Regions from separate parts of the Pseudomonas sp. B22129 genome, predicted to be linked through region 2. Evidence: predicted binding sites of a transcription regulator. Region 2 holds the regulator's gene; each other region holds the start of a gene.
The links. The regulator FliA, encoded in region 2, starts transcription of late flagellar genes. The targets are predictions, from matches to a motif close to CTAAAGTTTNNNNNNNNNNNGCCGNTAA.
Positions count from the first base shown of each region.

Region 1: AB4P94_RS21035 (methyl-accepting chemotaxis protein) is a predicted target of FliA. The motif match lies at 2,572-2,599, and genes of this name have one in related genera.
Region 3: AB4P94_RS05820 (methyl-accepting chemotaxis protein) is a predicted target of FliA. The motif match lies at 3,102-3,129, and genes of this name have one in related genera.

Region 1 covers NZ_CP162592.1:4,549,932-4,560,344, reverse strand. The annotation lists gene AB4P94_RS21050 (cupin domain-containing protein) at 1-490, shown strand, start outside; gene AB4P94_RS21045 (LysR family transcriptional regulator) at 487-1,398, opposite strand; gene AB4P94_RS21040 (aldo/keto reductase) at 1,518-2,513, shown strand; gene AB4P94_RS21035 (methyl-accepting chemotaxis protein) at 2,658-4,652, shown strand; gene AB4P94_RS21030 (SRPBCC family protein) at 4,743-5,201, shown strand; gene AB4P94_RS21025 (DUF411 domain-containing protein) at 5,302-5,748, shown strand; gene AB4P94_RS21020 (YqaA family protein) at 5,753-6,196, shown strand; gene AB4P94_RS21015 (alpha/beta fold hydrolase) at 6,240-7,241, shown strand; gene AB4P94_RS21010 (D-2-hydroxyacid dehydrogenase family protein) at 7,268-8,221, shown strand; gene glgA (glycogen synthase GlgA) at 8,703-10,259, shown strand; gene treZ (malto-oligosyltrehalose trehalohydrolase) at 10,279-10,413, shown strand, end outside.
Region 2 covers NZ_CP162592.1:3,328,601-3,339,013, forward strand. The annotation lists gene flhA (flagellar biosynthesis protein FlhA) at 1-974, shown strand, start outside; gene flhF (flagellar biosynthesis protein FlhF) at 986-2,302, shown strand; gene fleN (flagellar synthesis regulator FleN) at 2,407-3,240, shown strand; gene fliA (RNA polymerase sigma factor FliA) at 3,237-3,977, shown strand; gene AB4P94_RS15345 (chemotaxis response regulator CheY) at 4,146-4,520, shown strand; gene AB4P94_RS15350 (protein phosphatase CheZ) at 4,539-5,327, shown strand; gene AB4P94_RS15355 (chemotaxis protein CheA) at 5,339-7,534, shown strand; gene AB4P94_RS15360 (chemotaxis response regulator protein-glutamate methylesterase) at 7,582-8,703, shown strand; gene AB4P94_RS15365 (flagellar motor protein) at 8,703-9,443, shown strand; gene motD (flagellar motor protein MotD) at 9,661-10,413, shown strand, end outside.
Region 3 covers NZ_CP162592.1:1,292,218-1,302,630, forward strand. The annotation lists gene AB4P94_RS05810 (amino acid adenylation domain-containing protein) at 1-612, shown strand, start outside; gene AB4P94_RS05815 (SRPBCC family protein) at 609-1,067, shown strand; gene AB4P94_RS05820 (methyl-accepting chemotaxis protein) at 1,107-2,987, opposite strand; gene AB4P94_RS05825 (sigma-70 family RNA polymerase sigma factor) at 3,268-3,783, shown strand; gene AB4P94_RS05830 (FecR domain-containing protein) at 3,773-4,729, shown strand; gene AB4P94_RS05835 (TonB-dependent siderophore receptor) at 4,814-7,309, shown strand; rRNA gene rrf (5S ribosomal RNA) at 7,464-7,579, opposite strand; rRNA gene rrf (5S ribosomal RNA) at 7,689-7,804, opposite strand; rRNA gene AB4P94_RS05850 (23S ribosomal RNA) at 7,960-10,413, opposite strand, start outside.

The DNA of each region.
Region 1 (10,413 bases), 1.2 Mb from region 2:
CCCGTCACTGGCCGCTGCGCGTAACCTGTTTGAGCTGATCCTGCAGGAATGCGAACGTACCCCCGCGCCCTCCCCGGCCTTGCTCGAACGTCTTTGCCATTTGCTGTTTCTGTATGTGTTGCGCCAGCAGGTGCTCGACAATGCAGACCTTGGCGGCCTTGCCGCGCTGGGCCGGCAACCGGCGTTCGCCAAACTCCTGGAACAGTTGATCGCCCGCCCGGCAGAGCCCTGGACGCTGGAGAGCATGGCCGCCTGTACCGGGTTGTCACGCTCGGCATTTTTCAAGCGCTTCAATGAGCTGTGCGGCCAATCGCCGGGGCAAGTGCTGCTGATGATGCGTGTCCGCCACGCTTGCCAACTGTTCAAGAACGACCAGACCGTGGCGGATGTAGCGCTGGCGGTGGGTTATCAGTCGGTGGCCGCGTTCACCCGTGCGTTTCATAAAGTCACCGGGCAGCAGCCGGGGGCTTATCGCAAAGCCCAGGCTTAGCGCTGCAGGCCTGTGCCTGGCGTGGCGCAGAGTTCGACCAACCAATCGATGAAAACCCTTACCCGTTGTGACAACTGACGATGGGGCGGGTACAGCGCGGTCAATGCCATTTTGGGTGGGGCATGCCGGGCCAGTACTTCCACCAGTGTGCCCTGCGCCAGTTGGCGCCGGGCGTGATAATACGGGGCCTGAATCAACCCGAAACCGGCCTCGCACGCCGCGAAATACCCCTCGGAACTGTTGACCGCCACCGTCTTCGGCAAGTCGACCTCACGCAGCCCGCCCGCGTCATGGAACTCCAGGCCAAAGCGTTTGCCGCTGACGCTGGAAACGTATTCGACCATGCGATGCCCCGCCAGATCGTCCAATGCGCTGGGCGTGCCAAAGCGTTCAAGGTAACCGGGGCTGGCCAGGGTCAGTTGATCCATCATCGCCAACGGCCGTGCGACCAAGGATTCATCCAGCGCGAGCCCACCGCGCAGCACGCAGTCCACACCCTCACGAATGAGGTCTACCGTACGGTCGTTGAGGCCGATCTCCAGTTCGATCTGCGGGTAGCGCGCCGTGAACGCCGGCAGTGCCGGAATCACGATCAGCCGGCCGATCCCCGTGGGCATGTCGATGCTCAAGGTGCCGCGCGGGTTCTGGCGGCTGGCGGAAAACACCGCTTCGGTTTCCTCCAGATCCGACAGCAACTGTACGCAACGCTGGTAGTACGCCGCGCCGTCCAGCGTTGGGCTGACCTGACGCGTCGTGCGCTGCAGCAGCTGCACGCCGAGGTGGGCTTCCAGTTGTTTGATCAGGATGGTCACCGACGCCCTCGGCAACTGCAGGCTGTCGGCCGCTTTGGCGAACCCGCCCAATTCGACAATCCGGGTAAACACACGCATCGCGTTGAAACGGTCCAAGAGTGGCTCCCGCACGAATTATTTAGATATTACGAACAGTGATAGTATTTTTAGCCGGTTTATCCAGCTTTTGTCGAGGATAACAATGGAGGCCTTCCCACCCCTCAGGAGCTGAACCCATGCAAACCCGTCAACTCGGTAAAAACGGCCCCCTCGTCAGTGCCATCGGCCTCGGCTGCATGGGCATGTCGGATTTCTATACCGGCGCCACGGGCACCGCAGAAGCCACTGCCACGTTGCACCGCGCACTCGAACTGGGGGTCAACTTCCTCGACACCGCCGATATCTACGGCCCCCACACCAATGAAACATTGATCGGCAAGGCCATTGCGGGCAAACGTGACCAGGTCTTCCTGGCCAGCAAGTTCGGCATCCTGCGCGACCCGGCCAACCCCTCACTGCGAGGCGTGAACGGTCGCCCGGCGTACATCCGCGATGCAATCAACGGCACCCTCAAACGCCTTGGCGTGGAAACCCTGGACCTGTATTACCAGCACCGCATCGACCCGCAGGTGCCCATCGAAGAAACCGTCGGCGCCATGGCCGAATTGGTCAAACAAGGCAAGGTGCGCTATCTAGGCTTGAGCGAAGCGTCCGCCGCCACACTGGAGCGCGCGCACAAGGTGCACCCCATCAGCGCGTTGCAAAGCGAATACTCGCTCTGGAGCCGCGACCAGGAAGACAACGGTTGCCTCGCCGCCTGCCAACGCCTGGGAATTGCCTTCGTGCCCTACAGCCCACTGGGCCGTGGCTTTCTGACCGGCGCGTTGAAAAGCCCGGACGACTTCGACGCCGATGACTACCGCCGCTCCAGCCCGCGCTTTCAGGGCGAAAACTTTGCGAAAAACCTGCGGCTGGTGGAACAGGTGCAGGCGCTGGCGGCAGACAAAGGCGTCACCGCCGGCCAACTGGCGCTGGCATGGGTATTGGCCCAGGGAGACTTCATCATCCCGATTCCCGGGACCAAGCAGCGCAGATACCTGGAACAAAATGTGGCGGCCGTTTCAGTAGCGCTCAACGCGACGGAACTGACGGCACTCGACGCCATTTTCCCCACCGACGCCACCGCAGGTTTGCGCTACCCCGAGGCGGTGATGACGATGCTGGGCATCTGACGGTTTTCACGTCGGGAGCGCCGCCACACGGCGCTCCCACTTTCTTGCACGATGGTACCTAAAGCTCTTTCTCCCTGCGCCGATAGCCCTACGAAGCTCTAACAAAGCCGCGTTCATAATAAACGCTTCGTAAGGACGACCCCCATGCCCCCACTGCGCTCCATCCAAGCCCGCTACACCCTGTTTCTGGTGCTGTTCGTCCTGGTTTTACTCGTGCTGACCGTCGTAGGCATTGGCCAACTGGTCGCGCCCACGTTGCGCCACACCGAAGAACAGGTGGTGCTTAACCGCGTCGCCGAAGTAGCCGAGCGGATCAAGGGCGAACTGAACAAGGTCCAGGCCCAGCAACGCAGCATCACCCAAACCATTCCCCTGCTCGACAGCGATGCCATCGACAAGGTCCTGCCTGGCCTGGTCGACCAATACGGCGAACTGAAAGTGTTCGGCGGCGGCATCTGGCCGTTGCCCAACCAGCGCACGCCTGGACGCAACAAGCACAGCACCTTCTGGCACCGTGATGCCTCGGGCAAGCTGGCGGTCAACACCTTCTGGAACAGCGACGCTGCGCCGAACTACTACGATCAGAGTTGGTACAAGGGCGGCCTTGCCTCGCCGGCCGGCCAATGTGCCTGGGCTGCTGCCTATAAAGACGATGCCAGCCAGGAGCCGCGCACCAACTGCGCCATGGCGATCCAGCGTGACGGTGCGGCCTACGGCGTTTCCACCATCGACGTAACCCTGGGCTTCTTCAACGACCTGGTGGCCAGCAAAGAGAAAGACATTGGCGGGCAAATGCTGATCGTCGAAGGCGACGGCAAAATCATCAGCAACAGTTCGCGCATCAGTGGGCCGGTGGTGCTCAAGAACATCAGCGAACTGGCCGGCACTTCGGCGTTTGCCGCCCAGGTCAGCAAAGCCCTGGCCCACCGCGACCAAGGATTGCAGCGCAGCGAATTCGACAACGGCGGCGTGGCCAGCACGTTCTACCTGCGCCCGATCGAAGGCACGCCGTGGTTCCTCGCCACCGCCCTGCCCACCTCGCTGATCACCGCCCAGCGTGATGACGTGCTCGGCACCCTGGCCCTGCTGCAGATTCCGATGGTGTTGCTGCTGGTGCTGCTCGCGGCCTATGCCATCCGCCAACTGGTGCAGCGCATGAAGTCGCTGAAGACCAATATCGACGCGCTGTCTGCGGGCGATGCCGACCTGACGCGGCGCATTACCATTCGCGCCGAAGACGAATTGGGCGCCATCGGCCACTCGGTGAACCGTTTTATCGTCTACCTGCAAAACCTGATCGGCGAAGTGACCCAGGCCACGGGGGCCATGTCTTCAGGCCTTGCGCAACTGCAGCAGACCTCGGCGCACACCAATCAGATTCTGGTGCGGCATGCCTCGGAAACCGACCAAACGGTGACCGCCATCACTGAAATGAGCTCGACCGCCGACACCGTCGCGCAAAATGCCGCTGAAACGGCCGCGTTTACCCAGCGCGCCAACGAGCACGCCGACCGCTCCCGGGTGGTGGTGGGTGAAGCGTCAACCAGCGTCAGCGCGTTGATTGGTGAGGTGTCCAGCGCCACCCACACCGTGGAAGCCATGCGCCAGGATGCTGCGCGCATCACCGAAACCCTCGGGGTAATCGGTGCGATTGCCGGCCAGACCAACCTGTTGGCGCTCAACGCGGCAATCGAAGCCGCCCGTGCGGGTGAGCAAGGCCGCGGGTTTGCGGTGGTGGCGGATGAAGTGCGTGCACTGGCTGCCCGCACCCAGGCCAGCACCTCGCAGATCAACGAGATGCTCGCGCGCCTGACCACCGGCGTGAGTTCGTCGGTCGCGGCCATGGAAAACACCCAGGCGAGCTGCCAATCGGCGGCCGACGCCACGGCGCGGGTGAATACGGGCCTGGACGAGATGGCCGGCTCCGTCAGCCATATCAACAACCTCAGCACCCAGATCGCCACCGCCGCCGAGCAACAAAGCGCAGTGACCGAGGAGATCAACCGCAGCATGGTGCAGATCCGGCACATGGTTGAGGAATTGGTGGAAAGCGGCCACGCGACTGAAACCAACACGCGCAGCCTGCTGGACGCCAATGGCCGGGTGATCACGCTGATGAGCCGTTTCAAGGTGCAGTGATAAATTACTGAAACACTCCCGTGCAATGCGCGGGAGTGGGACTATTCTGACAGTTCACTGGATGATATCTCGCTACACAGGAGGTGTGTCATGCACGCTGTCGAGCATCAAGTCCGCTTGGAACGGATCTGCCAGGAACGCTTTATCGAAGCCCCCATCGAGGTGGTCTACAACTACGTGACCCAGCCCGATCGCTGGCACGAATGGCACCCCACCTCCCTCAGCGCCGACACGGGCACCACCGGTTCACTGCCGGCAGGCGCCCGTTTTACCGAAGTCATCGACCTGCTGGGTGTGCGCGTGCCCATGAGTTACCGGGTGCAGGTCGCCAAGCCAGCGCAAGAATTCAAAACCGTGTTCACCTCCCTGGCCGTGGATGGCTCCATCCATTACTTCCTGCAGCCCCATCGTGGCGGCACGCTGTTCAAGCGCGTGCTGACCTATGAAACCGAGTTGCAACTGGCCACCCTGCATGAACGCATGGTGGAGCTGTCCGCCATCGCCCTGGACCAGCTCAAGCACCGCCTGGAACATACAGGCTTCGTATAATCTTGAAACATTCCTGACACGCCTCGCCCCTGTGGAAGCTGGCTAGCTTGCGATGAGGCCGTCATGATCGCGGCCTCTTTCGATTCACGAGCCCCTTCCCATGAAAACCCCATTGCGACTGGCCCTGCTCACCGCCCTCTTCACCACCACCCTGGCCCAGGCCGCCGACCTGATCTCCATCGACGTGCACCGCGACGCCAACTGCGGCTGCTGCAAAAAATGGATCAGCCACCTGCAAAGCAACGGTTTCAAGGTCAACGACCACGTGGAAGCCGACATGAGCGCGGTCAAGCAGCGCCTCGGCGTCGCGCCACGCCTGGGCTCGTGCCATACCGCCGTGATCGACGGCAAATTCGTCGAAGGCCACGTACCCGCCGAGCAAGTGTTGGCACTGCGCAAGCGCGACGATTTGATCGGTATTGCCGCACCGGGCATGCCACTGGGCTCGCCTGGCATGGAAGTGGAAGGACGCAGCGATGCCTACCAGGTGATCGGCCTGACACGTGACGGTAAAGACGTGGTGGTGGCCGACTACCCGGCGCACTGAAGACATGTTGGCGGGTTACCTCGGGCTGTTCGCCGCCGCATTTGGCGCCGCGACCCTATTGCCGTTGCAGTCGGAAGCCGTGCTTGTCGGGCTTTTGCTCAGCGGGCACTACAGCCTGTGGCTGCTGCTGGGCGTGGCCACCCTGGGCAACGTGCTGGGGTCGCTGGTGAATTGGTGGCTGGGGCGCTGGGTCGAGCACTTCAAGGAGCGACGCTGGTTTCCGGTCAGCGCCAAACAACTCGACAAGGCACGCAGGCATTACGAGCGCTGGGGGCATTGGACGTTGTTGCTCAGTTGGGTGCCGATCATCGGTGATCCGCTGACCCTGGTCGCTGGCGTCATGCGTGAACCGCTCTGGCGCTTTCTGTTGCTGGTCACCTTCGCCAAAGCCCTGCGTTACGGCGTGCTGGCAGCCCTGACCCTGCAGTGGGTGTTAATCCCCACTTAATCCCCTCGCAACAGCATCCGGGCATCCCATTTGGAGCCCTTTTATGCCTCTATTCCGCGCTTTTTGCGTCGCCGGCCTGCTGACCGCCAGCGCCGCGCCTGTGTTAGCCGCCACCTATGGCCCTGAGCTGCAAGGCTTCAAATACCCCTACCCCGTCGAGCATTTCAATTTCCAGTCCCAAGGCAAATCGTTGCAAATGGGCTACATGGACGTCCCGGCCAGCGGCAAAGCCAACGGGCGCAGCGTGGTGTTGATGCATGGCAAGAATTTCTGCGGTGCGACCTGGGAGGCCTCGATCAAAACCCTGAGCGACGCCGGTTACCGGGTGATCGCGCCGGACCAGGTCGGCTTCTGCACGTCCAGCAAGCCCGAGCACTACCAGTACAGCTTCCAGCAACTGGCGCTCAACACCCATCAATTGCTGGAGAAACTCGGCATTCAAAAAGCCACGATTGTGGGCCACTCTACCGGCGGCATGCTCGCGACACGTTATGCGCTGCTGTACCCCGCGCAAACCGAGCAACTGGCGCTGGTCAACCCTATCGGCCTGGAAGACTGGAAAGCGCTGGGCGTGCCCTATCGCAGCGTTGACCAATGGTATGAGCGCGAGCTCAAGCTCAGCGCCGAAGGTATTCGTCAGTATGAACTCAACACTTATTACGTGGGCCGCTGGAAGCCTGAGTACGACCGCTGGGTCGACATGCTCGCCGGCCTGAACAAAGGCCCGGGGCATACCCAAGTCGCATGGAACTCGGCCTTGATTTACGACATGATCTTCACCCAGCCGGTGTACTACGAGTTCAAGGACTTGCAGATGCCCACGCTGCTATTGATCGGCACGTCCGACACCACCGCCATCGGCAGCGATATCGCACCGCCTGCGGTCAAGGCCAGGCTCGGTCACTACGACGTGCTGGGCAAGCAAGTCGCCAAACTGATCCCCCATGCCACCCTGGTGGAATTCCCGGGCTTGGGGCATGCGCCGCAGATGGAAGAACCGGCCCGGTTTCATCAGGCGTTGTTGCAGGGTTTGAATGCCCTTTAATCCAACCTTTTTCGAGGCACGCGTGAATGTCGATACAGATCGCAGTCATTGATGATTGGCAGAATGTAGCCCGTGGCGTCGTGGACTGGTCGGTCCTGGCGCCCGTTGGCCAGGTGCATTTTCTTCACGATTACCCGGCGGATACCGCCACGATGGCCGAGCGTTTGCAGGGGTTCGACGTGATTTGCGTGATGCGCGAACGCTCGACCTTCGACAAGCCCTTGCTCCAAGCCCTGCCAAACCTGAAATTGCTGGTAACCGGCGGCATGCGCAATGCGGCCGTCGACATCGCCGCTGCCAAGGCGCTGGGCATCCAGGTGTGCGGCACCGACAGCTATAAACAGGCAGCCCCCGAATTGACCTGGGCGCTGATCATGGCCTCGACCCGCAACCTGCTGGCTGAAGCCAATTCCCTGCGCGCCGGTGATTGGCAGGTGGGCCTGGGCGGTGATCTGTATGGCAAGACCCTCGGCATCCTCGGGCTGGGCAGCATTGGCCAGAAGGTTGCGCAGTTTGCCCAGGTGTTCGGCATGCGCGTGATTGCCTGGAGTGAAAACCTGACACCTGCGCGTGCGGCCGAGTCGGGGGTGACTTGGGTCAGCAAGAAGGCCCTGTTTGAACAGGCCGACATTCTGACCATTCACCTGGTACTCAGCGATCGCAGCCGCGGCCTTGTGGATGCCCAGGCATTGAGCTGGATGAAGCCGACAGCGCGTCTTGTGAACACGGCACGCGGGCCGATCGTGGATGAGCAGGCGTTGGTGGAGGCGCTGTCCGCTGGGCGGCTGGCGGGCGCAGCACTGGACGTGTATGCCCAAGAGCCGCTGCCGGTGGACCACCCGTTCCGCCGCCTGCCCAATGTGCTGGCCACTCCGCACGTGGGTTATGTCAGCGAGCAGAATTACCGGCAGTTCTATCAGCAGATGATCGAAGACATTCAAGCGTGGGCGAATAAGGCGCCCATTCGCGTGCTCGGCTGACGCACCAACGCAGGGCAAACCGCACTGTAGAGGTGAACGCTGTCTCTGTGGTGAGCAGGCTTGCCCTGCGTTGGAGTGCGAAGCGCTCCCGCGTGGGTTGTTCCGGTGCACCGGCAAGATCGTCATCGTCCGTGCTAATAACCAGCTTGACTCTTGTTACAAGTATTTTGTCCTACAAAAATCGCTCAGAAACCCTGCAGGCTCTGGGATCTGTCCTAGACTCATGACCGATGGGTCCGTTCCAAAACAAAAACCCCGCAAAAAATCGAAACTTTCGAACTCTGCCGTAGGTCCAGTTTCAGGTAGGGCGTGCACACGTCGTTGACGCCAAAATGCCGTCCATCCAATCTTTTTCCGCTTTGCGTGCAACTGGCATACGCCTTGCCAGCTTGTGATAGCGCTTGTGCGTCTGGCCGCAGGATGTGGCCAATCGGAGCCAATGGCAGCGGGCCATTAGCCGACCAACAGATGGGAGTGAATTATGATCAGTGCCGCTGTAGATACTCAGGGAGAGCGTTTTAGTCAGGCGGCAGGGGGACCGACATCGTTGGCCGACCTGCCCAACACTGTGCGGCCGATCGTGAGTCAGAACCCTAATCGTAAAAAAGTGCTGTTTGTCACCTCCGAGTTCGCCGACCTTGTGAAAACCGGCGGCTTGGGCGACGTCTCCGCTGCCCTGCCCCGAGCCATGGCGCACCTGCATGACGTGCGCGTGCTGATCCCGGGCTATCCGCAGGTGATGGAAAGCGACAACCCGATCCATATCATCGGTGAGCTGGGTGGCCACGCCGCGCTGCCGCCGTGCAAGATCGGGCGCATGGACCTCAAGGACGGCCTGGTCATCTATGTGCTGATCTGCCCTGAACTGTACGAGCGTGAAGGTACGCCTTACGGCGCCAACAACGGGCGCGACTGGCCGGACAACCATATCCGCTTCGCCCGCCTGGGCCTGGCGGCTGCCGACATGGCCGCCAACCTTGCGCAAATCCACTGGTGCCCGGACCTGGTGCACGCCCACGACTGGCCCGCTGGCCTGGCCCCGGCGTATATGCACTGGCGTGGGTCGCGTACGCCCACCCTGTTCACTATCCATAACCTCGCCTATCAAGGGGTGGTCAGCCTGGCCTCCACGCCGGAATTGGGCATCCCGCCCCACGCCCTGCAACAGGAAGGCATGGAGTTCTACGGCAAGATGTCGTTTCTCAAGGCCGGCATGGCGTATTCCAGCCATATCACCACCGTGAGCGCGACTTACGCCCAGGAAATCACCACCCCGGAATTCGGCTGCGGCCTTGATGGCTTCCTGGCCAGCAAAACCCAGCAAGGCCTGCTCAGTGGCATTCCCAACGGTATCGATGAAAGCTGGGAAACCTCCACCGACACGCACCTGACCCACAATTTCAACATCGGCGACTGGGAAGGCAAGACTGTCAACGCTGACCACGTGCGTGAGCTGTTTGGGCTGCACGCCTCCACCGGCCCGCTGTTTGCCGTGGTATCGCGCCTGGTCTACCAAAAAGGTCTGGACCTGACCGAAGCGGTTGCCAGTTTTATCGTCGAGAACGGCGGCCAGATCGCAATCATTGGCCGTGGCGAGCCTGAGGAAGAACAGGCCATGCGTGAGCTGGCGCTGCGTTTCCCGGGCCAGGTCGGTGTGCGCATTGGCTTTAATGAGACGGATGCCCGCCGCATGTTCGCCGGCAGCGACTTCCTGTTGATGCCATCGCGCTATGAGCCTTGCGGCTTAAGCCAGATGTACGCGCAGCGTTTCGGTTCGTTGCCGGTGGCGCGCAATACCGGCGGCCTGGCCGACACCATTGAAAACGGCGTCACCGGCTTTCTGTTCAATGAATCCACCGTCGAAAGCTACGAGGAAGCGCTGAGCCGCGCCTTCCGGGTGTTCGCCAACCCGGGCCTGCTCAACGCCATGCGCAGCCGCGCCATGACCCAACCCTTCAACTGGTGCCAGGCGGTGGAACCCTACGCCGAACTGTATGAACAACTGGTGGCAAAAGCCCTGGGGAAAACCGCTAAATAATCAAGGGAGGGCTTCATAGATGCCGTCACGGACTCTGGAAACCTGGCCCCACGGCGCAATCATGCTGGACGCGCAACACACGCGTTTCGCGTTGTGGGCGCCCGATGCGTTTTATGTCAGCGTTGAATTGCAAGACGGCAAGTCCATCGCCATG
Region 2 (10,413 bases):
GCAACCAGGGTGGCCAACTGCTCGCGCGGATCAAGGGCGTGCGCAAAAAACTGTCGCAGGACCTGGGTTTCCTGATGCCCACCGTGCATATCCGCGACAATCTCGACCTGGCGCCCAGCGCCTATCGCCTGACGCTGATGGGCGTGATCCTGGCCGAAGCCGAGATCTACCCGGACCGCGAGCTGGCGATCAACCCCGGCCAGGTGTTCGGTACGCTTAATGGCATTACCGCCAAAGATCCGGCTTTCGGCCTGGAAGCGGTGTGGATCGAAGTCAGCCAGCGCAGCCAGGCGCAGTCCCTCGGTTACACCGTGGTGGACGCCAGCACGGTGGTCGCCACCCACCTCAACCAGATTCTGTACAAGCACTCCCACGAGCTGATCGGCCACGAGGAAGTCCAGCAATTGATGGGTTTGCTGGCCAAGGCCTCGCCAAAACTGGCCGAAGAACTGGTGCCGGGCGTGCTGTCGCTGTCGCAATTGCTCAAGGTGTTGCAAGCCTTGCTGGCCGAGCAGGTGCCCGTGCGCGACATCCGCAGCATTGCCGAGGCCATCGCCAACAATGCCGCCAAGAGTCAAGATACTGCCGCTCTGGTGGCTGCGGTGCGTGTCGGCTTGTCCCGCGCCATCGTGCAAAGCATTGTAGGCGTTGAGTCTGAGCTGCCTGTGATCACCCTGGAGCCAAGGTTGGAACAAATATTGCTCAACAGTATTCAGAAGGCCGGGCTTGGCCAGGAAGAGGGCGTTCTGCTGGAACCAAGCATGGCTGAAAAACTGCAGCGTTCGTTGATCGAAGCCGCTCAGCGTCAGGAAATGGCGGGCCACCCGGTGATTCTGCTGGTGGCAGGCCCGGTTCGAGCGATGTTGTCGCGGTTTGGTCGCCTGGCAGTTCCGAATTTGCACGTTTTGGCTTATCAGGAAATTCCTGACAACAAGCAAGTGACTATCGTCGCGACAGTAGGGCCCAACGGCTGAGGTAGTGGGTTATGCAAGTTAAGCGTTTTTTCGCCGCCGATATGCGTCAGGCCATGAAACTGGTACGTGATGAGCTGGGCGCCGATGCCGCGATTATCGGAAACCGCCGCATTGCCGGCGGTGTCGAGCTGACGGCTGCCCTGGATTACACGCCCCAGGCCTTGGCGCCGCGCGTGCCGAACATGGAGCTCGAAGACGAGCTGCGCAAGACCGCTTCGCGCATTGTCTCGGCCCAGGCTGAACTGAGCATGCGCGGCGACAGCGATGCCACCACCAATCGCCAATTGTTCGCCGGGCTGCCGCTGACGGCGTCCGAGCCTTTGGTCGAGCCAACGTTCAAAGAACCGCCACGTCCTGCTGCGCCAGCCCCGGCCGCTGCGGTTGACCAGCGCGTGTTCGATTCGATGCGCTTTGAACTCAACGGGTTGCGCGAACTGCTGGAAGTGCAGCTTGGCTCGCTGGCGTGGACCCAGCTGCAAGGCAGCAAGCCTGCACAAGCCAACCTGTGGCGCCGCCTGCAACGGATCGGCCTGTCCGGCCCATTGTCCCGCGACCTGCTGGCGCTCACCGCCGAAGTTGAAGAGCCGCGCCAGGCCTGGCGTATGCTGCTGGCCCACTTGGCGCGCATGATCGTCACCCCGGAAATCGAACCCCTGGAAGAGGGCGGTGTAATCGCCATGGTCGGCCCCGCCGGCATGGGCAAGACCACCACCCTGGCCAAGCTGGCCGCGCGTTACGTGCTTAAATACGGCGCGCAGAATATCGCGCTGGTGAGCATGGACAGCTACCGCATCGGCGCTCAGGAACAGCTCAAGACCCTGGGCCGTATCCTCAACGTGCCGGTGACCCACGTCGACCCGGGCCAGTCCCTGGCCAATGCCCTCGACCCGCTGCTGCGCAAACGCGTGGTGCTGATCGATACCGCCGGCCTGCAAGCCAGCGACCCGGCCTTGCGCATGCAACTGGAAAGCCTGGCCGGGCGTGGCATCAAATCAAAGAATTACCTGGTGCTTGCAACCACTAGCCAGAAACAGGTTCTTACCGCTGCGTACCACAGCTACAAGCGCTGCGGCCTGGCCGGTTGCATCCTGACCAAGCTCGACGAAACCGCGAGCCTGGGTGAAGTGTTGAGCCTGGCGATCAGCCATGAATTACCGGTTGCTTACCTGACTGACGGCCCGCGGATTCCGGATGATCTGCATCTGCCGCGCCGTCATCAGTTGGTCAGCCGTGCCGTCAGTGTGCAAATGCAAGAAGAGCCTAGCGAGGAAGCGATGGCTGACATGTTCGCGGACCTTTACCACAACCCGGCAAAACGGGTCGGTTGAGGGCAGTGAACACCGTGAAAAGTATCTACATCGATGGTCTGCAAGCGATTCACGCGGCCAAGCCATGTAGCCTGCGTCTAAGCAAGACAAGGTAAAGAAATAAAATGGGCAGCATGCATCCCGTACAGGTGATCGCGGTGACCGGCGGCAAAGGTGGCGTCGGGAAAACTAACGTGTCAGTGAATTTGTCCCTGGCCCTGGCAGAGCTTGGCCGTCGCGTCATGCTGCTGGATGCTGACCTGGGGTTGGCGAACGTCGACGTTTTGCTGGGGCTGACACCCAAACACACCCTCGCCGATGTGATCGAAGGCCGCTGTGAGCTGCGCGATGTGCTGCTGCAGGGGCCAGGCGGCATTCGCATCGTGCCGGCGGCGTCGGGCACCCAGAGCATGGTGCACCTGAGCCCGGCGCAGCATGCCGGCCTGATTCAGGCATTCAGCGATATCGGCGACAACCTCGACGTGCTGGTGATCGACACCGCCGCCGGGATCGGCGAGTCCGTGGTCAGCTTCGTGCGCGCGGCGCAGGAAGTGTTGCTGGTGGTGTGCGATGAACCCACCTCGATCACCGACGCTTACGCCCTGATCAAACTGCTTAACCGTGACTACGGCATGAACCGCTTCCGTGTGCTGGCCAACATGGCCCAAAGCCCGCAGGAAGGGCGCAACCTGTTCGCCAAGTTGACCAAGGTCACGGATCGCTTCCTCGATGTCGCCTTACAATACGTCGGCGCAGTTCCGTATGACGAGTGTGTGCGCAAGGCCGTGCAAAAGCAGCGTGCGGTCTATGAAGCGTTCCCTCGTTCGAAGTGCGCACTGGCGTTCAAGGCCATTGCCCAGAAGGTCGATACCTGGCCGTTGCCTGCCAACCCGCGGGGGCATCTGGAGTTTTTCGTCGAGCGTTTGGTGCATCAGACGAGCGCAGGACCGGTGCTATGACATCCAGCGGCTACAACCTTTACAAAAAGTCGGCACGTGACAGCCAGGGCGAACTGATCGAGCGCTATGCGCCCCTGGTCAAGCGCATTGCCTATCACTTGCTGGCACGCCTGCCCGCCAGCGTGCAGGTGGAAGACCTGATCCAGGCCGGCATGATCGGCCTGCTCGAAGTGTCGACCAAATACGACGCGAGCAAGGGTGCGAGTTTCGAGACATATGCGGGTATCCGCATCCGTGGCGCGATGCTCGATGAAGTGCGTAAAGGGGATTGGGCGCCGCGTTCGGTACACCGCAACACGCGAATGGTCAGTGACGCGATTCGCGCAATTGAAGCAAAAACCGGCCGTGACGCTAAAGATCATGAAGTTGCGGCCGAACTCCAATTGAGTCTCGACGATTACTACGGGATTTTGAACGATACCTTGGGCAGCCGCCTGTTCAGTTTCGACGACCTGTTGCAGGACGGCGAACACGAAGGGCTGCACGAGGACGGCGCGAGTGCACATCTCGAACCGTCGCGCGACCTGGAAGATGAACGTTTCCAGGGGGCGTTGGCGGAGGCGATTGCCAATTTGCCGGAGCGTGAGCGACTGGTGCTGGCGCTGTACTACGACGAAGAGCTGAACCTCAAGGAAATCGGTGAGGTCCTGGGGGTCAGCGAATCGCGTGTCAGCCAGCTGCATAGCCAGTGCGCAGCCCGCTTGCGGGGACGATTGGGAGAGTGGCGCGCGCGCTGACAGGCAGTGTGGGGACACTGCAGACGCTACCGCGAAGGCTTCACGTTTTCGCGGATCAGTTCCGTGGTGCCCTGGGCAGTCCTTTTTGTGTAACGCCTGTTGATTGAAATGGCGCGTCCAGGTGCTGGGCGCGTTTAAGACTGCTTGGAGGTCGAATTGGACAAGAACATGAAAATCCTCATCGTTGATGACTTCTCAACGATGCGGCGGATCATAAAAAACCTGTTGCGTGACCTTGGGTTCACCAACACGGTCGAGGCGGATGACGGCATTACGGCGATTCCGATCCTCAACAGCGGGAGCATCGACTTTCTGGTAACCGACTGGAACATGCCGGGCATGACCGGTATCGACCTGCTGCGCCACGTGCGTGCGGATGAAAAGCTGCGCAGCCTGCCTGTGCTGATGGTGACCGCTGAAGCCAAGCGTGAACAGATCATTGAAGCCGCCCAAGCCGGGGTCAACGGTTACGTGGTCAAGCCGTTCACGGCGCTGGCACTGAAAGAGAAGATCGAAAAAATCTTCGAACGCATCGGTCATTGATGCTGCCACGGGGGCGCTATGGAGCATAACGAAACGTCACAGGGAGACTTTGAGTCGACCCTGAAAAAGCATGCTCACCAGTTGGTTGAAAGCCTTGAAAAAGGCCAGTTCGGCGACGCGGTGCAGTTGATCCATGAGCTCAACCAGACCCGTGACCGCGGCCTGTATCAGGAAGTGGGCAAGCTCACACGCGAGCTGCACAGTGCGATCGTCAATTTCCAGATTGACCCGCATATGCCCCAGGCCGAAGAGATTTCGCAAATCACCGACGCGACCGAACGCCTGTCCTATGTGGTCAGGCTGACTGAAGCGGCGGCCAACCGCACCATGGACCTGGTGGAAAACGCCACGCCGCTGGTCAACGGTATGGCCAACGAAGCCCAGGCCCTGAGTGTTGACTGGGGCCGCTTCATGCGTCGGGAAGTGGGCGCTGAAGAGTTTCGTGAGCTGGCGCGTCGGGTCGACAGTTTTCTGTCGCGCAGCGAGCAGGAAAACCGCACGGTTTCCAGCAACCTCAACGACATTCTGCTGGCCCAGGATTACCAGGACCTCACCGGTCAGGTGATCAAACGCGTGACCCAACTGGTCACCGAAGTGGAAAGCAATTTGCTCAAACTGGTGCTCATGGCTGGCCAGGTCGATCGTTTTGCCGGTATTGAACATGACCGCGCGGCGATCCTCTCGGAAAAAGATCCAAAAAAACATCTCGCCAAGGGTGAAGGTCCGCAGATTCATGCCGATAAACGTGAAGACGTTGTATCCGGGCAAGACGACGTAGACGATTTGTTGTCCAGTTTAGGCTTCTAAGGAGCACCCACATGAGCTTCGGCGCCGATGAAGAAATCCTTCAGGATTTCCTTGTAGAGGCCGGCGAAATTTTAGAGCAGTTGTCCGAGCAACTGGTCGAGCTGGAAAGCCGACCGGATGATGCGAACCTGCTCAATGCAATTTTTCGCGGTTTTCACACTGTAAAAGGGGGCGCCGGCTTCCTCCAGCTCCATGAGCTGGTGGAGTGCTGCCACATCGCCGAGAACGTGTTCGACATCCTGCGCAAGGGTGAGCGCCACGTTGATTCGGAATTGATGGACGTGATTCTCGAAGCACTGGATGCAGTCAACGGCATGTTCAGCGAAGTGCGCGAACGTGCCCCGATCACCGCGGCTACCCCGGAACTGCTGGCCGCCCTGGCGCGCCTGGCAGAACCCGCCGACACCTCGACGCCGGTTGCCGTTGCAGCCCCCGCGCCGGTGGTGGAAGCCGAGCCGGATGTGACCGACAGCGAGTTCGAACAGCTGCTCAACTCCCTCAGCGCGGTCAAGGCCGAAGCTGAAGCGCCGCGTGCGCCGGTTGCTGCGCCGACCAGCGAAGACATTACCGACGCAGAATTTGAATCCCTGCTCGACCAGCTGCATGGCAAAGGCCAGTTCGCGGCTGACGCCGTGGCCCCTGCCGCAGCCACCGAAGCGCCTGCCGCTTCGGCCAACACCGACATTACCGACGACGAATTCGAAGCATTGCTCGACCAACTGCACGGCAAAGGCACGTTTGTGGCCGAAGCCTTGCCGGAAGTTGCAGCCACCGCCGCCGCGCCGGCGGCCAGCTCTGCGCCTGCACCTGCCGGCGACGGGTTGATCACCGATCACGAATTCGAAGCCCTGCTCGACGAATTGCACGGCAAAGGCAAGTTCACCGAAGTGGCCCCGGCGGCTGCGGTTGCCACGCCAGCACCGGTCGCCGCCAAAGCCGCCGCGCCAGTGGCCGCCAAGCCAGCCCCGGCACCTGCTGCGGCCCCCGCTGCGGCGCGTGCAGCTGCTGCACCGGTGGCCGAAAAACCGGCCAGTGAAGCCGAAACCACCGTGCGCGTTGATACCGCACGCCTGGACGACATCATGAACATGGTCGGCGAACTGGTGCTGGTGCGTAACCGCCTGGTGCGCCTGGGCCTGAACAGCGGCGACGAAGCCATGCAAAAGGCCGTGTCGAACCTCGATGTGGTCACCGCCGACCTGCAAACCGCGGTGATGAAAACCCGGATGCAGCCGATCAAGAAAGTCTTCGGCCGCTTCCCACGGTTGGTTCGCGACCTGGCACGCCAGCTCAAGAAAGAAATCAACCTGGAACTGGTGGGTGAAGAAACCGACCTCGACAAAAACCTGGTCGAGGCCCTGGCCGACCCGCTGGTCCACTTGGTGCGCAACGCCGTCGACCACGGCGTGGAAACCCCGGAAGAACGCGAAGCGTCGGGCAAATCGCGCAACGGCAAGGTGATTCTGGCCGCCGAGCAAGAAGGCGACCATATCCTGCTGTCGATTACTGACGACGGCAAAGGCATGGACCCGGCAATTTTGCGCAATATCGCGGTCAAGCGTGGCGTGATGGACAAGGACGCCGCCGACCGCCTGACCGACACCGAGTGCTACAACCTGATCTTCGCCCCGGGCTTCTCGACCAAGACCGAGATTTCCGACGTGTCCGGCCGTGGCGTCGGCATGGACGTGGTAAAGACCAAGATCAGCCAGCTCAACGGCTCGATCAATATCTACTCGACCAAGGGCCAGGGCTCCAAGATCGTGATCAAGGTGCCGTTGACCCTGGCGATCATGCCGACCCTGATGGTGATGCTGGGCAACCAGGCATTCGCTTTCCCGCTGGTCAACGTCAACGAAATCTTCCACCTCGACCTGTCGCGCACCAACGTGGTGGACGGCCAGGAAGTGGTGATCGTGCGCGACAAGGCGTTGCCACTGTTCTACCTCAAGCGCTGGCTGGTGGCATCGGCCAAGCATGAAGAGCAGCGCGAAGGCCATGTGGTGATTCTTTCCGTGGGCACCCAGCGTATCGGCTTTGTGGTCGATCAACTGGTGGGCCAGGAAGAAGTGGTCATCAAGCCTTTGGGCAAAATGCTGCAGGGAACCCCGGGCATGTCGGGTGCGACCATCACCGGTGACGGCCGGATCGCGCTGATTCTCGACGTCCCGAGCATGCTCAAGCGTTACGCCGCTCGGCGTATTTGATTCTGGTGGGGTAGGGCGGTTTGCCCGCCCCGCCTAACGGAGTGTTTATGGCAGTCAAGGTCCTGGTGGTGGACGATTCGGGTTTCTTCCGCCGCCGCGTCTCGGAAATTCTTTCCGCCGACCCAACGATTCAGGTGGTCGGTACGGCCACCAACGGCAAAGAGGCGATTGATCAAGCCATTGCGTTGAAGCCTGACGTGATCACCATGGACTACGAGATGCCGATGATGGATGGCATCACGGCCGTGCGGCACATCATGCAGCGCTGTCCGACTCCGGTGTTGATGTTCTCCTCGCTGACCCATGAAGGCGCCCGGGTGACCCTGGATGCGCTGGACGCGGGTGCGGTGGACTTCCTGCCGAAGAATTTCGAAGACATCTCGCGCAACCCCGAGAAGGTCAAGCAGATGCTGTGCGAGAAGGTGCACAGCATTTCGCGCAGTAACCGTCGCAGCCTGTTCAGCACACCGGCGCCAGCGCCCGTCGCGGCGCCGGCACCGACCACGTCGTCGTTTGCGCGCCCGGCACCTGCACCGGTGGCCCGCCCGGCGGTGGCGCCGGTTCGTGCGCCAGCGCCGAGCGGGCATTCCCCCGCGCCCAAACGCAAAGCCTACAAACTGGTGGCTATCGGTACTTCCACCGGCGGCCCGGTGGCCCTGCAACGCGTGCTGACCCAATTGCCGGCCAACTTCCCTGCGCCCATCGTCTTGGTGCAGCACATGCCTGCCGCGTTCACCAAGGCTTTCGCCGAGCGGTTGGACAAGCTGTGCCGCATCAGCGTCAAAGAGGCCGAGGACGGCGACATCCTGCGCCCTGGCCTGGCGTTGCTGGCCCCGGGTGGCAAGCAGATGATGGTGGATGGCCGTGGGGCGATCAAAATCCTGCCCGGCGATGAACGCCTGAACTACAAGCCGTGCGTGGATATCACCTTTGGTTCGGCGGCCAAGTCCTACGGCGACAAAGTTCTGGCGGTGGTGCTCACCGGCATGGGCGCTGATGGCCGTGAAGGCGCGCGCCTGCTCAAGCAGGGCGGCAGCGCGATCTGGGCCCAGGACGAAGCCAGCTGTGTGATCTATGGCATGCCCATGGCCATCGTCAAGGCTGACCTGGCCGACGCCGTGTACAGCCTGGACGACATCGGCAAACATCTGGTGGAGGCCTGCCTCTGATGGATGTATTGAGCCTGATCGGCATCATCATGGCGTTTGTCGCGATCATTGGCGGCAACTACCTCGAAGGCGGCCACCTCGGTGCGCTGGCCAACGGCCCGGCAGCGCTGATCGTAATCGGCGGCACCGTGGGCGCTGCGCTGTTGCAGTCGCCCTTGAGCTCCTTCAAGCGCGCCATGCAGATTCTGGTGTGGATCATTTTCCCGCCGCGCGTGGATTTGCCCGGCGGCATCGACCGCGTGGTCAACTGGAGCCTCACCGCGCGCAAGGAAGGCCTGCTGGGCCTGGAAGGCGTGGCCGATGCCGAACCCGACAGCTACGCGCGCAAAGGCCTGCAGTTGCTGGTGGACGGCGCGGAGCCGGAAGCGATTCGCAGCATCCTGGAAGTCGACTTTTATACCCAGGAAAGCCGCGACATCAACGCTGCCAAAGTCTTTGAAAGCATGGGCGGCTATGCGCCGACCATCGGCATCATCGGTGCGGTGATGGGTTTGATCCACGTGATGGGCAACCTCGGCGATCCGTCGCAGTTGGGCAGCGGCATTGCGGTGGCCTTCGTCGCGACGATCTACGGCGTGGCCAGTGCCAACCTGCTGCTGTTGCCGGTGGCCAGCAAGTTGAAGTCGATTGCGATGCGCCAGTCGCGTTACCGCGAGATGTTGCTCGAGGGCATTTTGTCGATTGCCGAGGGTGAGAACCCGCGCTCCATCGAATTGAAGCTTCAGGGCTTCATGGATTGATGATGGGTATCGAATTGTGGCGAACTGCGCTGTTGTGGCGAGCGAGCTTGCTCGCGCTGGGCTGCGCAGCAGCCCCAAAACAGGCGACCCGGTTTCGGCAGGAGAGCGGTGGTGAGTTCGTTGGGGGCGCTTCGCACCCCAGCGCGAGCAAGCTCGCTCGCCACAACAAGCTCGCTCACCACAGTGGGCACTACGCCCAAAAATGGGGGGAGGTTCTATGAGCCGTCGCCGTCGCGAGCCTGAAGAGCACGTCAACCACGAGCGCTGGCTGGTGTCCTACGCGGACTTCATCACGTTGCTGTTCGCGTTTTTCGTGGTGATGTACTCCATCTCGTCGATCAACGAAGGCAAGTACAAGATCATTTCCCAAGCGTTGGTGGGCGTGTTCAACGATACCGACCGCGCGCTCAAACCCATCCCGATCGGTGACGAGCGGCCCAAGACCGTGACCCCGGCCAAGCCGCTGGTCAACGACAGCGACGAAACCGCCGCCGGCATCGGTGGCACCAGCGACCCGCTGAAAAGCATCGCCGATGACATCAGCGCCGCGTTTGGTGACCTGATCAAGTCCAACCAGATGACCGTGCGAGGCAATGAGCTGTGGGTGGAGATCGAGTTGAACTCCAGCCTGCTGTTCGCCAGTGCCGATGCGATGCCGAGCGATCAGGCGTTCACCATCATCGACAAGGTGGCGGCGATCCTCAAACCGTTTGAAAACCCGGTGCACGTAGAAGGCTTTACCGACAATTTCCCGATCAGTACCGCGCAGTACCCGACCAACTGGGAATTGTCTTCGGCGCGTGCCGCGAGCATTGTGCGCATGCTTGCCATGCAGGGCGTAAACCCCGGGCGCCTGGCGTCGGTGGGCTATGGTGAATTCCAGCCGGTGGCCAATAACGCCACCGCTGAGGGCCGCGCGCGCAACCGTCGCGTGGTGCTGGTGGTCTCGCGTAACCTGGATGTACGCCGC
Region 3 (10,413 bases), 2.0 Mb from region 2:
TACAACCTCTCCAAATGGGTTGCCGAGCGGTTGTTGGGGCGAGCGACCGAACAAGGGGCCTGGGTAAACATTCATCGCCCGGGGAACATCGCCTTCAACAGTGACAGCGGGGTCTGCCAGCCGCACAACAACCGCTTGATGCTGATGCTTAAAGGTTCGCTGCAACTCGGCATGGTTCCCAGCCTGAAGGCCAACTTCGATTTGATGCCGGTGGACTTCTTTGCCCGTTTCGTTGCGTTTCAATGCAGCCACTTTGCCGTGGGGCGAAACATATTCAACCTGCACAACCCACACCCCTTGAGCTGGGATGACTACCTCGATGCATTCCATCAGGCCGGCCACTGCTTCCAGCGGGTGAGCGTCGAACATTGGCAGAAAGCCCTGCGAACGGTAGGGCCCGATAACGCGATGTTTGGCGTGGTCGGTTTCTACCTGAATGACCTCGCCGAAGATATCGGCGACACCGCCATGATTTGCCACGAAAACGCACGCCGGGCTGTGGAAGCGATGGGCGAGCAGTACCCGCAACAAAGCCCGGCGCTGCTGCTCAAAGGCTGCGAACACCTCAAGGCCATTGGCTTTCTCCGGCCCGCCTCCAGGACCCGCTCATGAAACCGTTGCAACCCGATACATTAATTCGTAACCCACAAGGCACACCGGTGGTGGCCTCTATTGAAGTGGCCTGCGAGGCCGCGGGCCTTTGGCATTTGGTAGGCAATTTCGCGGGGTTCGATGCCTTCATTCCTGCCCTTTCGCACATCGAAATGACCGGTGTGGGTATAGGAGCACTGCGCAAAAAAAACTTCCGCGATGGCCATTGCGTTGTAGAGCAACTCAACAGCCGAGATGAAGAGGCCATGTGCATGACATGGACCACGCTCTACAACACCTTGGGTATCGCCCGGCTGTGGGCTGCCATGCGTGTGGAAGCGTTGGAACCAAGGCGCTCGAAGGCGACCTGGACCCTTATCGGAGAGCCCGTCGATATGACGCAAGCCGAGTTTGAAAGGTTTGCGCAGGGCTTCATCGACACTGCGTTGGAGAGCGTTCGCCAGATACTCGGCTGATCAGCAGGAGCGAGAGACCTCGCCCCTGCACAACCCTGGTCAGATCTTGAAACTGTCGACCAATTGCTTCAATCGGCTGGCTTGCTGGGAAAGCGCATCACAGTCCTTGAGCGTTTCATTGAGGTTGGCGACACCCTGCTGGTTCAGCAGGTTGATCTGATTAATATCGACGTTAAGGGTTTCCACTACGGCGGTCTGCTCTTCGGTGGCGGCAGCGACCGACTGGTTCATACCGTCGATCTCGACGATTCGCTGCGTCACGCTGACCAGGCGCTCACCCGCCTGGTTGGCCACTTCAACGCTTTCTTCGCTGGAGGTCTGGCTTGCGTTCATCGTGGTCACGGCTTCACGCGAGCCCACTTGCAGCGACGTGATCATCTTGTGAATTTCTTCAGCGGACTCCTGGGTGCGGTGGGCCAGGTTGCGCACTTCATCGGCCACCACGGCGAAGCCACGCCCGGCCTCCCCGGCACGCGCGGCTTCGATCGCGGCGTTGAGCGCCAACAGGTTGGTTTGCTGGGAGATACCTTTGATCACATCGAGGATGTGGCCAATGTTGTCGGTGCTCGCGTTGAGCGTTTCGATCTGGGTACAGGACAAGCTGATTTTTTGCGACAGCTGCGACATCGCCAGGATGGTTTGCTCCACCACCTTGCGCCCATCATCAGCCTGCTCGCTGGCACCGCTGGCGTGCTGCGAAGCGTCTGCGGCGTTACGCGCGATTTCCTGCGTGGCGGCGCCGAGCTCGTTGATCGCCGCTGCGACACTGTTGGTGCGCGCACTTTGCTCGTCCGAGCCGATGATCGAGGCGTTGGAGGACGCCATCACGCGCTGGGACAGTTCGTGTACCTGACGTGTTGCCGAAGACACTTCGGAAATGGAGGCGTGGATACGCTCGACGAACTGGTTGAAGGCACTGCCTACTTCTCCAAACTCATCCTTGCTGGTGACATCCAGGCGGCGAGTCAAATCGCCTTCGCCCTGGGCAATGTCCTGCATGGCGACGCCCATGGTGGTGAGCGGGCGCAGCAGTACTTGAATCAACAAGCTCAACAACACGGCAATCGCGACCACCGCGATCAACATGGCGATCAATGCCGAGGTGCGGAATTTACCGAGTGGCGCGTAGGCTTTGTCTTTGTCGATCGACAGACCGATGTACCAATCTGCACCCGGCAGACCGCTGACCGGGGTAAACGAAAGAATACGATCCTTGCCATTGAGGACAACATCCTGATTGACCTTCTCAATGCGCACGCTAGAACCCGGGTAGATGTCCTTCAGGTTTTTCATCACCTGATCCTGGTCAGGGCTGACGATGACCTGCCCATCTGCACTGACCAGAAACGCGTGGCCGATGCCGCCGAAGTCGACCGAGTTGATGATCTTCACCAGGGTTTGCAAGCTCAGGTCACCGCCTACGACACCCAACAGCTCACCGTTTTTCTTGACCGGCAAGGCGATGGTTACGATCTGCCCACCCACTGCTGCCATGTAAGGCGGCGTCAGCATGGTTTTATCGGCGGCGACGGCTTGTTTGTACCAAGGCCGCTGACGTGGGTCATAACCGTCAGGCATCTTGGCATCCGGGCGTTGCGTGAACACGCCGTTGGTTTGGCCGACATAGGTGAACTGGAAGTTCGAAGTGAAAGCAGGCTGGTCAACCAACCCTGGAAGGTCGGCACCACTGCCTTGATGAGCAACGTTCTGCGCCAGGCTTTCCAGCACCAGGATTCGGCCACTGAGCCAGTTCTGCACACTGCTGGCGGTGAGCTCACCGGATTGCTGAATGGACGACTCCAGGTTTTGCTTGATGGTGCTGCGTTGCAGGTAGTCGTTGTAGAGCGTGAATAACGCGAAGGCCAAAACCACAACGCCTGACGCGGCCAACAGAATTTTATGACTGAACTTGAGATTCATTTCATCGACTTCTTTTGCCAAAGGGGGATGAGCGTGCCGAGTGGAACATTCCATGTAACGGGATAGGCAAGCTCTGTCGGCTGCTCTATTTCGGTGCGCGCATGGCTCATCAGGCTTTCGGCCACATCTCGGCAAATCTTAGAAAATTGTGAGAAGCATCTATTTTTTACGTGGGATACCGACCAACGGTCGCACTCTGCGGCTCAGAGTTGCAAAATCCTTCGGCCTTTCAGACAATGCGACTAATTATCATTTGTGGCGTTTAGCCAGGCCTGTTTGAATGCCGTCTTCTGAGTACATTTCGTGTGAAAGTGTTGTGCAGACGCTTTACAGCACCCATCACAACTGGCTCCACACGTGGCTGCGCAGCCGCCTGGGCAACGCCGCCGATGCCGCAGACCTTGCGCAGGACACCTTTGTACGCCTCCTGCAGAAGACCGAACGCTTTGAGTTGAAGGCACCTCGCGCCTTCCTGCGTACCATCGCCCGAGGCTTGGTGATTGATCATTGGCGGCGCGAGGAAATCGAACGCGCTTATCTCGAGTCAATCGCCCACCTGCCTGAAGCGTTAGCCCCCAGCCCGGAAGCGCGTGCGTTGGTGCTGGAGCTTCTGGAGGAAATCTCCCGCCTGTTGGACGGGTTGAGGCCGAAAGTACGCAAGGCGTTTCTATTGGCTCAGTGTGACGGGCTTACCTACAAACAGATTGCGCAACAGATGGGTGTTTCGCTGCGCTCCGTAGAAAGGTACGTCGCAGACGCGCTCTATCACTGCTACATCGTGCGTTATGAAACCTGACCCTTTGGTGGTCAGGCAGGCCATCAGTTGGGCACTGCGCTTGCGTAATAACCGTGCCAACGTGCGCCTGCAGGCGCAGTGCGAACACTGGCGCGCAGCTCACGGTGAACATGAGCTGGCCTGGCAACGGGTGCAGGCTCTGCAACAGGAGTTGAGCAGCCAGTTGACGACGATTCCCGGAGCGCAGGCGGCGCTGGAAAACAGCGCACAAGGCTTGGGCCGACGCCAGGCACTGAAGGTGTTGTCGGGCGCAGTGCTGATGGGATCGGCGGCCTGGATGGGTCGAGACCTTACCGGTTGGCCACGCTGGACGTCCGACCTGGCGACCGCAACGGGCGAGCGACGGAGCGTTCAACTGCCGGACGGCACTCGCCTGCAGCTCAATACCGACACTGCGGTGGATCTGAACTTCAGTTCGCAAGAACGCCTGATCACGCTGGTTCGCGGCGAAATCCTGGTGACCTGCGGTGCTGTGTCGCCAGTGCCACTGCTAGTCAACACTCGGCACAGCGTGCTCGAAGGGATCGACGGGCGTTTTGCGGTGCGTCAGGACAGAGACTGCACGCGGCTAACCGTGGTCAGCGGCAACGTGGCTATTCATTCGCCGCACAGGGCAGATGGGCTGTCGACGCAAGTTCACACCGGTGAAAGTTACCGGGTGCAAGAGCGTCGGGCCATTCTCACGCCCTCCCCAGACATGGATATGGGGGCCTGGGCCGATGGACTGATCGTGACACGGGGTATACGTCTCGATGAGTTCCTTGCTGAGGTCGGGCGTTACCGGCATGGCTACCTGGGCTGTTCGGCAGATATCGCCGGCTTGCGGTTGTCCGGTGTTTTCCGCCTGGAGGACACAGACAAGCTATTGGCAGTGCTCGCTCAAACACTGCCCGTTCAAGTGCGCTACCGAACACGATGGTGGGTGAGCCTGGAGCACTTGGCCTGACTTTTTTTGGCGGCTTTTTTCCGTGAGCCCGGCTTAGACAGTAAGCCTTCAATCTGCCTTCACCGGCCTCAACGGACCCTGATCATGACTGTGTGTTTTCTTCGCGAATCTTCAGACGCTTCCCATCCTCTTTTGGCCATAGCCGTGCGCGCGGCAGTGTTATCGAGTGCCATCGGTATTGGCGTTGCTCCAATCGCTGTTATGGCTGCGCAAGCAGGTATTGAGCGGGTCAACCAACGCTACGACATTCCTGCCGGCCCACTGAGTGATGTACTCAATCAGTTCGCCCGTAAGGCGGGCATTACCCTTTCCAGCACACCTGCGCAGACTCAGGGCCGCACATCCGCCGGGCTTCATGGCGAATACTCGACCGAACAGGGTTTGGATCATGTACTCACCGGCTCGGGGTTGCGGGCTGATTCGCAGGACAGTGTCAGTTTTATTCTGCGAGCGCAGCAGGAAAGCAGCACATTGACGCTGCCCGCCACCGATATCAAAGGCTTCGCACTGGGCAATGCCTTGGGAAGCACGGAAGGCTACAACGCGACCCACAGCCAGATCGCCACCAAAACCAGCACCGCCCTGCTGGAGACGTCGCAAACCGTGTCCGTGGTAACGCGCGAGCAGATGGACGATCAGGGCTCCCAGACGGTTGCCCAAGCCATGCGCTACACCCCTGGCGTGCTGACCAACCCCTATGGTGCGACCCATCGCTATGACTACGTAGCCATGCGCGGTTTCAACGATGGCTCTGTGGATAACATCTACCTTGATGGGTTGAAGTCCATGGGGGATAGCGGCACTTACAGCACGATGCAGGTGGACCCGTATTTTCTCGAGCGCGTGGACATTCTGAAAGGGCCGTCTTCCGTCCTGTATGGACGCAGCTCACCCGGCGGCCTGGTTGCGTTGACCAGCAAGAAACCGCTGTTCGAGCCATATCACCAGGTTCAGGTAAGCGCCGGCAGCCACGGCCAGCAGGGCATGGGTTTTGACCTCACCGGGCCGGTGGACGATGACAAGCGCATCGCCTATCGGCTGACTGGGTTAGCGGACAAGTCCGACACTCAATTCGACCACACCAAAGAAAAGCGCTACGCACTGGCACCCACGCTGAGTATCGACTTTACCGAGGATACCTCGCTGACACTTCAGGCTTATCTTCAGCATGACCCTGACGGCGGCTATCACGGTGGTATGCCGGCGGATGGCGCGTTGCATCAGCGAAACGGCAACCGAATCTCCAGCCACTTTTTCGAAGGAGAACCAAGCGTTGATGGTTACAAACGTGACCAGCAGTCGTTTGGCTATCAGTTTGAGCACCGGTTCGATGATGTGTTTACCGCACGGCAAAACTTCCGCTATCTGGACTCCAAGGTGCAACTGGACCAGGTGTACGCCTATGGCTGGACCACGCCCACCAACAATGAACTGAACCGTTATTACTCGGGAGGCGATGAGAAGCTGCATGCGTTTATCCTCGACAACATGCTGCAGGCGGAGTTTTTCACCGGGTCGACTAAACATACTGTACTGATGGGGGCAGACTATCAGCGGCGTAAAACAGTGGTGGATTGGAGCAGCGGTTCGTTGCAGCCAATCAATGCGTTCAACCCTGTTTACGGCAATTCTGCTATCTCCTATTACAACCCGACCAGCTACCTGCGGCGGCTAGAGCAAACCGGCGTTTATCTGCAAGACCTGATTGAGATGGATAAGTGGCGGTTCTCACTCGGGCTGCGTCAGGATTGGGTAGAGACGTCGGATGAAAACCGCATTGCTGAAGCGGGTCGCCCCTTGGGTACCGAAATCAGCGATAAACGTACCAAGCTGACGGGGCGTGCGGGGGCGCTGTATCTATTTGATAACGGCCTGGCGCCGTATGTCAGTTATTCAGAGTCTTTCAATCCGAACTCCTACTCCGACAGCGCCGGCAATCCTCTTGCGCCGACCAATGGAACGCAGTGGGAAGCGGGCTTGAAGTATCAACCGCCGGAAACGGACAACCTGTTTACAGCTTCCTGGTTTCGCATTGATCAGGAAAACCTGGCGACTAAATTGCCTCAGGAAAACTTCTATCGGGCTGTAGGCGCTGTTCGCTCACAAGGCCTTGAGCTGGAGGCGCATCTGCAACTCACCGACAACCTCAAGTTGCTGGGCAGCTACACCTTTACCGACATCAAATACTCCAAGTCGATGGTGAGTACATTGAGCTCTGCGGATAACCTGATCGAGAACAAAGGCAACTCTCCAACGCAGGCGCCTCGTCATATGGCGTCGGCGTGGGCAGACTACAAATTCAATAGCGGTGCGCTGGATGGTTTGCGGTTTGGAGGCGGAGTGCGGTACGTCGGTTATAGCTGGGCAGACGCCGAGAACACGATGAAGGTACCGGCCTATACCTTGTTTGACGCTTCGGTCGGATATGACTTGGGTAAAGTCGGGTTCAAAGGCGTGGACGTACGTTTGAACGCCAACAACCTGACCAACGAGACGTATGTGGCGTCCTGTGCCAGCCTGAACTTCTGCTACCTGGGTGAAGAGCGTAACGTTAGTGCGACGGTAAGCTACCAGTTCTGATTTCGCTATCGTTCAAACCAAGCCAGCGCCTGTCTCGGAGCGCTGGTTTTTTTGCGTGTGCATCGAAGGGGGCTAACGAAGTCGTTTCGATTTTTACGGCCCCTGAACGACAAAACCCCTGTCTGCGTGAGCAGACAGGGGTTTCGGAATTTAATCTTGACAATGACCTACTCTCACATGGGGAAACCCCACACTACCATCGGCGATGCATCGTTTCACTGCTGAGTTCGGGATGGGATCAGGTGGTTCCAATGCTCTATGGTCGTCAAGAAATTCTGTGTACCAGTTCGTCGCGTCAGCAACGCACCGGTGAAATTCATGGACTTCTACATAAACAAAACCCCTGTTTGCGTTAGCAAACAGGGGTTCTGGAATTTAATCTTGACGATGACCTACTCTCACATGGGGAAACCCCACACTACCATCGGCGATGCATCGTTTCACTACTGAGTTCGGGATGGGATCAGGTGGTTCCAATGCTCTATGGTCGTCAAGAAATTCGGGTACTGAGTCGTGGCTTATGCCTCGCTTCAGCAAATTGGGTATGTGACAGCTTTCAGTGTTTTGTGAACGTCGAACTTTCGGTTCATCTCGTCTTCACACACCGCAATCTGATGCTCTTTCGAGTAGTCAAATTGCTTGGGTGTTATATGGTCAAGCCTCACGGGCAATTAGTATTGGTTAGCTCAACGCCTCACAGCGCTTACACACCCAACCTATCAACGTCGTAGTCTTCGACGGCCCTTCAGGGAACTCAAGGTTCCAGTGAGATCTCATCTTGAGGCTAGTTTCCCGCTTAGATGCTTTCAGCGGTTATCTATTCCGAACATAGCTACCCGGCAATGCCACTGGCGTGACAACCGGAACACCAGAGGTTCGTCCACTCCGGTCCTCTCGTACTAGGAGCAGCCCCTCTCAAATCTCAAACGTCCACGGCAGATAGGGACCGAACTGTCTCACGACGTTCTAAACCCAGCTCGCGTACCACTTTAAATGGCGAACAGCCATACCCTTGGGACCGGCTTCAGCCCCAGGATGTGATGAGCCGACATCGAGGTGCCAAACACCGCCGTCGATATGAACTCTTGGGCGGTATCAGCCTGTTATCCCCGGAGTACCTTTTATCCGTTGAGCGATGGCCCTTCCATACAGAACCACCGGATCACTAAGACCTACTTTCGTACCTGCTCGACGTGTCTGTCTCGCAGTCAAGCGCGCTTTTGCCTTTATACTCTACGACCGATTTCCGACCGGTCTGAGCGCACCTTCGTACTCCTCCGTTACTCTTTAGGAGGAGACCGCCCCAGTCAAACTACCCACCATACACTGTCCTCGATCCGGATAACGGACCTGAGTTAGAACCTCAAAGTTGCCAGGGTGGTATTTCAAGGATGGCTCCACGCAGACTGGCGTCCACGCTTCAAAGCCTCCCACCTATCCTACACAAGCAAATTCAAAGTCCAGTGCAAAGCTATAGTAAAGGTTCACGGGGTCTTTCCGTCTAGCCGCGGATACACTGCATCTTCACAGCGATTTCAATTTCACTGAGTCTCGGGTGGAGACAGCGCCGCCATCGTTACGCCATTCGTGCAGGTCGGAACTTACCCGACAAGGAATTTCGCTACCTTAGGACCGTTATAGTTACGGCCGCCGTTTACCGGGGCTTCGATCAAGAGCTTCGCGTTAGCTAACCCCATCAATTAACCTTCCGGCACCGGGCAGGCGTCACACCCTATACGTCCACTTTCGTGTTTGCAGAGTGCTGTGTTTTTAATAAACAGTCGCAGCGGCCTGGTATCTTCGACCGGCATGAGCTTACGGAGCAAGTCCTTCACCCTCACCGGCGCACCTTCTCCCGAAGTTACGGTGCCATTTTGCCTAGTTCCTTCACCCGAGTTCTCTCAAGCGCCTTGGTATTCTCTACCCAACCACCTGTGTCGGTTTGGGGTACGGTTCCTGGTTACCTGAAGCTTAGAAGCTTTTCTTGGAAGCATGGCATCAACCACTTCGTTAACTAAAAGTTAACTCGTCATCAGCTCTCGGCCTTAAGATCCCGGATTTACCTAAGATCTCAGCCTACCACCTTAAACTTGGACAACCAACGCCAAGCTGGCCTAGCCTTCTCCGTCCCTCCATCGCAATAACCAGAAGTACAGGAATATTAACCTGTTTTCCATCGACTACGCTTTTCAGCCTCGCCTTAGGGACCGACTAACCCTGCGTCGATTAACGTTGCGCAGGAAACCTTGGTCTTTCGGCGTGGGTGTTTTTCACACCCATTGTCGTTACTCATGTCAGCATTCGCACTTCTGATACCTCCAGCAAGCTTCTCAACTCACCTTCACAGGCTTACAGAACGCTCCTCTACCGCATCACTTACGTGATACCCGTAGCTTCGGTGTATGGTTTGAGCCCCGTTACATCTTCCGCGCAGGCCGACTCGACTAGTGAGCTATTACGCTTTCTTTAAAGGGTGGCTGCTTCTAAGCCAACCTCCTAGCTGTCTAAGCCTTCCCACATCGTTTCCCACTTAACCATAACTTTGGGACCTTAGCTGACGGTCTGGGTTGTTTCCCTTTTCACGACGGACGTTAGCACCCGCCGTGTGTCTCCCATGCTCGGCACTTGTAGGTATTCGGAGTTTGCATCGGTTTGGTAAGTCGGGATGACCCCCTAGCCGAAACAGTGCTCTACCCCCTACAGTGATACATGAGGCGCTACCTAAATAGCTTTCGAGGAGAACCAGCTATCTCCGAGCTTGATTAGCCTTTCACTCCGATCCACAGGTCATCCGCTAACTTTTCAACGGTAGTCGGTTCGGTCCTCCAGTTAGTGTTACCCAACCTTCAACCTGCCCATGGATAGATCGCCCGGTTTCGGGTCTATTCCCAGCGACTAGACGCCCTATTAAGACTCGCTTTCGCTACGCCTCCCCTATTCGGTTAAGCTCGCCACTGAAAATAAGTCGCTGACCCATTATACAAAAGGTACGCAGTCACAGAACAAAGTCTGCTCCCACTGCTTGTACGCATACGGTTTCAGGATCTATTTCACTCCCCTCTCCGGGGTTCTTTTCGCCTTTCCCTCACGGTACTAGTTCACTA